Regions from separate parts of the Oceanobacillus sp. FSL K6-0118 genome, predicted to be linked through region 1. Evidence: a T-box and tRNA genes for the amino acid it is inferred to sense, from the RefSeq annotation. Region 1 holds a T-box; the other holds one or more tRNA genes.
The links. A T-box is a leader RNA that pairs with one kind of tRNA and senses whether it is charged. The one in region 1 lies ahead of ileS (isoleucine--tRNA ligase), so its partner is inferred to be a tRNA-Ile.
Positions count from the first base shown of each region.

Region 1 (2,260 bases):
CCATATTATAAAGTCTTGTTTCACCCCAGCTTGGGTACCAGTTAATTTTCTTGATTTCATCTAAAATATCTTGTCTGAAATCTTTAATCGATGCAAACCACTGTGATGTTGCTCGGAAAATAGTAGGTTTCTTCGTACGCCAGTCATGAGGATACGAGTGTTTAATGAATCCTAGTTTTAATAGAGCCCCAGCCTCTTCAAGTTTCTCGGTAACAGCTTTATTAGCATCGTCGTAAAATAATCCCTCAAATCCAGGCGCTTCTTTCGTAAATACACCTTTATCATCTAATGGTGATAGAGCTTCTAAACCGTACTCTTTACCAACATAAAAGTCATCTTCCCCATGGCCTGGAGCAGTATGAACACAGCCTGTACCTGCATCAGTTGTTACATGTTTACCTAGCATTACAATAGAATCACGATCATAGAACGGATGTCTAGCTACTGCTCTATCTAAATCTTTTCCTTTAAAAGTTTTAACAACTTCTGGATTTTCCCAATCAAGTTCTGCTGCAACGGTTTCTAATAATTCCTGTGCAACAACGAAGCGGTTGTCTCCAACTTGTACACGAACATATTCTATATCAGGATGGAGACTAATACCTAAGTTTGCAGGGATGGTCCATGGTGTAGTTGTCCAGATAACAATTTTATCGCCTTCTTCAAGAACGCCTTTCCCATCTTGAATCGTAAAAGCAACATAGATAGAAGGTGATTTTTTATCATAGTATTCAATCTCTGCTTCGGCTAAAGCAGATTCAGATGAAGGGGACCAATAAACAGGTTTTAATCCTTTGTAAATATACCCTTTCTTAGCCATTTCACCAAATACTTGAATTTGAGCCGCTTCGAAATCTTTTGTTAAGGTCAGATAAGGATTATCCCAATCCCCACGAACACCTAATTGTTTAAATTGTTCACGTTGCCCATCAACTTGTCTTAATGCGTACTCTGCACACATTTGTCTAAATTCGGCGGTACTTAATTTTTTACGATCTACTTTTTTACCCTTACTTAAAGCCACTTCAATAGGTAAACCATGTGTATCCCATCCTGGGACATATGGTGCATGATAGCCAGTCATGGATTTATGACGAATAATAAAATCTTTTAAGATTTTATTCATCGCGTGCCCGATATGTAAGTTACCATTAGCGTACGGTGGGCCATCGTGTAAAACGAATGAAGGTCTTCCTTTCGTTCTTTCTTGTACTTTCTCATATATGTTATTTTCTTCCCACTGTTCTTGTCTTTTAGGTTCTTTATTTGGTAAGTTTCCACGCATTTTAAATGCTGTTTTCGGCATCAATAGCGTTTCTTTGTAATCCATTTGGTTTCCTCCTTATTTAGTTTGTCTGCTGAAAAGAAATAAACTTTAGCAAATGTCCTAATTCAATTATACATAGTGAAAGATTAATTTTCTTACCTGTTAAAAAAAGCCCTCTCAAATCCCAAAAAGGGACGAGAAGACTCGCGGTACCACCCTTATAAATTTAAAATAAACGTTATTTTAAATTCACTCAATTTCCGTAACGTGGAATAACACGTCCAAAATTACTTTGTTTCATAATGGATACTTTGGAGTGATGTTCTAAAAGCATTACTCTCTAGGCTTCCACCATCCCTAGATCGCTAAACAGTAATTTTGCCTTTATACTGTCTCCTTCAACGTATTTCAACTTTTTTAGCGGTTATTCAAAAAGTCCAGTTTCCTTTTTGAACACACATTTTTAAAACCTTTTTAAGAATTATATGTAATATATTCTTATTCGTCAAGATTTAAGATTTATTTTCAACTAATTCAAGCTCTTCGCTCATTTCCTCTGAAAAAAGCTTGTCCCAATCGTCGGTTTGAACTATTTCTAATTGCGCCTCAACTAACATCTTTAATCGTGTACGGAAAACTTTAGCCTGTTTTTTAAGTTCTTCCACTTCGATGGAGATTCGGCGTGATTTACTAAGTGCTTCGTTTATTATGCGGTCCGCATTTTTTTCTGCTTCTTTAATAATTAATTTGGACTCTTTGGTAGCACTGTTCTTTACTTCTTCAGCTGTTTCTTGAGCGACTAATATGGATTTATTTAAGGTTTCTTCTATATTAGTAAAATGACCCAATTTCTCTTCTAATTGGTTTAGCTTTTCCTGTAAATCTTTTTTATCTCTAATAACCATTTCATAGTCTTTAATAACTTGATCTAAAAACTCATTGACCTCATCTTCATCATAACCCCGCCAACTTTTTGTAAACTCTTTATTATGA
Region 1 is NZ_JBBOVR010000001.1:1,851,132-1,853,391, reverse strand. Features, by position in the region: gene ileS (isoleucine--tRNA ligase) at 1-1,330, opposite strand, end outside; T-box leader at 1,455-1,678, opposite strand; gene MHI02_RS09595 (DivIVA domain-containing protein) at 1,780-2,260, opposite strand, start outside.

Region 2 (2,260 bases), 500 kb from region 1:
AGATAAGGCGATGGGTGAGTTAAACACTATGTTTGACTTAACTAATATGACTGTTAAACAAGCTGTAGATGCTTTAAGTGAGTCTGATAGAGAGAAAGCCTTAGAAGTTGTTCAACGAGAAGAAGAAATTGATAAGATGGAAAGAGATTATCGTAAGCGACATATTATTCGTATGAATAAAGGGCTTTGCAGTGGTTCAGCAGGTATAGTATTTGTTGATATCATAAGTAATTTAGAGCGTATTGGTGACCACGCAGTGAACATTGCTGAGTATGTTTTAGGTCATCATGATTAAAATAAAAGAGAAGGGATAAAACCTTCTCTTTTTTAATTGCAAATAAGAATAAAAGGTGATATTATAATAGACGTTGTTTATGTTTGTCGAGATTAATAAATAGTGTTGACAAACGAAAAAATACATGGTAAATTTTATATCGTTGTTAAATATTAACATTTCACTATTCCACAGTAGCTCAGTGGTAGAGCAATCGGCTGTTAACCGATCGGTCGTAGGTTCGAATCCTACCTGTGGAGCCAAAGTGGCGGCGTAGCTCAGATGGCGAGAGCGTACGGTTCATACCCGTGAGGTCGTGGGTTCGATCCCCTCCGCCGCTACCATTTTATTATTTAGTCACATGGCGGTCGTGGCGAAGTGGTTAACGCACCGGATTGTGGCTCCGGCATTCGTGGGTTCGATTCCCACCGATCGCCCGTTTATAAACTGGACCCTTAGCTCAGTTGGTTAGAGCTATCGGCTCATAACCGATCGGTCGCAGGTTCGAGTCCTGCAGGGTCCACCATATAATATCATATCACGGAGGTATACCCAAGTCTGGCTGAAGGGATCGGTCTTGAAAACCGACAGGCGGGTCAAACCGCGCGGGGGTTCGAATCCCTCTACCTCCTTTTTGCGAGAAAACAAGTATATAATATACTTGTTTTTTATTTGCGTAAATTTTTATCCCTCTTAATCGGGCAGTAAAACTAGTTGGGAGATCAACTGCCCGTAAAGGTCCGATAAGTATGACTAACCATAAGTGGGAGATGAAAGAAAACCCCGCTTATGGAAGTCTTCTTGATTTAACTATTTTTCATCTTTGTAAGGCAAAATATTTGCAACTATGTGATAGCAATGATAATCTTCTAGTTAAAGGGTGATAAACCTGAATTATCCATTTTAAATTTATTAAGGGAGGAAGATTTTTATGGCTAAATTTGAATTACCAGAATTACCATATGCATATGATGCATTAGAACCAACAATTGACAAGGAAACAATGAATATTCATCATACGAAACACCATAACACTTATGTAACAAATCTAAATGCAGCTGTTGAAGGAATTTCCGAATTAGAAGGAAAATCAGTTGAAGAATTAATCAGTAATTTAGATGCTGTTCCAGAAGCAAAACGTACAGCGGTACGCAATAATGGTGGTGGACATGCTAACCATAGTTTATTCTGGAAAGTTTTATCACCAAATGGTGGTGGTGAACCAACTGGTGAACTAGCTGAAAAGATTAATGCTAAATTTGGTAGCTTCGACAAATTCAAAGAAGAGTTTGAAAATGCTGCTAAAACACGTTTTGGTTCTGGTTGGGCTTGGCTAGTATCCAATAACGGTGAATTAGAAGTTATGAGCACTCCAAACCAAGATTCTCCACTTATGGAAGGTAAAACTCCTTTATTAGGTGTAGACGTTTGGGAACATGCATACTACCTAAAATATCAAAACAGACGCCCTGAATACTTAGCAGCATTTTGGAATGTTGTTAACTGGGATGAAGTAGCTAAAAACTACAAAGGTTAATAGCAAGTAATTTAAAAACACGTGGTATTTTACCACGTGTTTTTTTGCATATCTGACAATTATTCGCCAAGACTAACTTATTAAAGGAGTAGTTAGATATGGCGAAATTCATTCAAGCATTTGAAAACAAAATGGACGTTAATCGTGATTTATTATTACTATTACTAATAGGTGGCCTTTATTCCTTAGGTATTTTTCTTTCCAATACGTTTGTCAATATCTATTTATGGAGACAATCCGGAGATTATATTACGATTGCAGTTTATAATCTAGGAATTAATCTATTTCAAGCTCTAACCTTTATATTAGCAGGAAGGTTAGCTAAAAAAGTTGATCGGATTATAGTCCTAAGATTAGGTGTTATATTTTTGTCTGTGTTTTTCCTAAGTGTATTAATTATTGGAGAGAAAGCTTCTTATTTTAATTTTTTATTAGGTTGTTTATTAGGG
Region 2 is NZ_JBBOVR010000001.1:2,352,409-2,354,668, reverse strand. Features, by position in the region: gene MHI02_RS12140 (Na/Pi cotransporter family protein) at 1-295, shown strand, start outside; tRNA gene MHI02_RS12135 (tRNA-Asn) at 463-537, shown strand; tRNA gene MHI02_RS12130 (tRNA-Met) at 542-618, shown strand; tRNA gene MHI02_RS12125 (tRNA-His) at 639-711, shown strand; tRNA gene MHI02_RS12120 (tRNA-Ile) at 724-800, shown strand; tRNA gene MHI02_RS12115 (tRNA-Ser) at 817-906, shown strand; gene MHI02_RS12110 (superoxide dismutase) at 1,206-1,811, shown strand; gene MHI02_RS12105 (MFS transporter) at 1,910-2,260, shown strand, end outside.
Region 2: it has a tRNA-Ile gene. The T-box ahead of ileS (isoleucine--tRNA ligase) is inferred to sense a tRNA for this amino acid. The anticodon was not compared.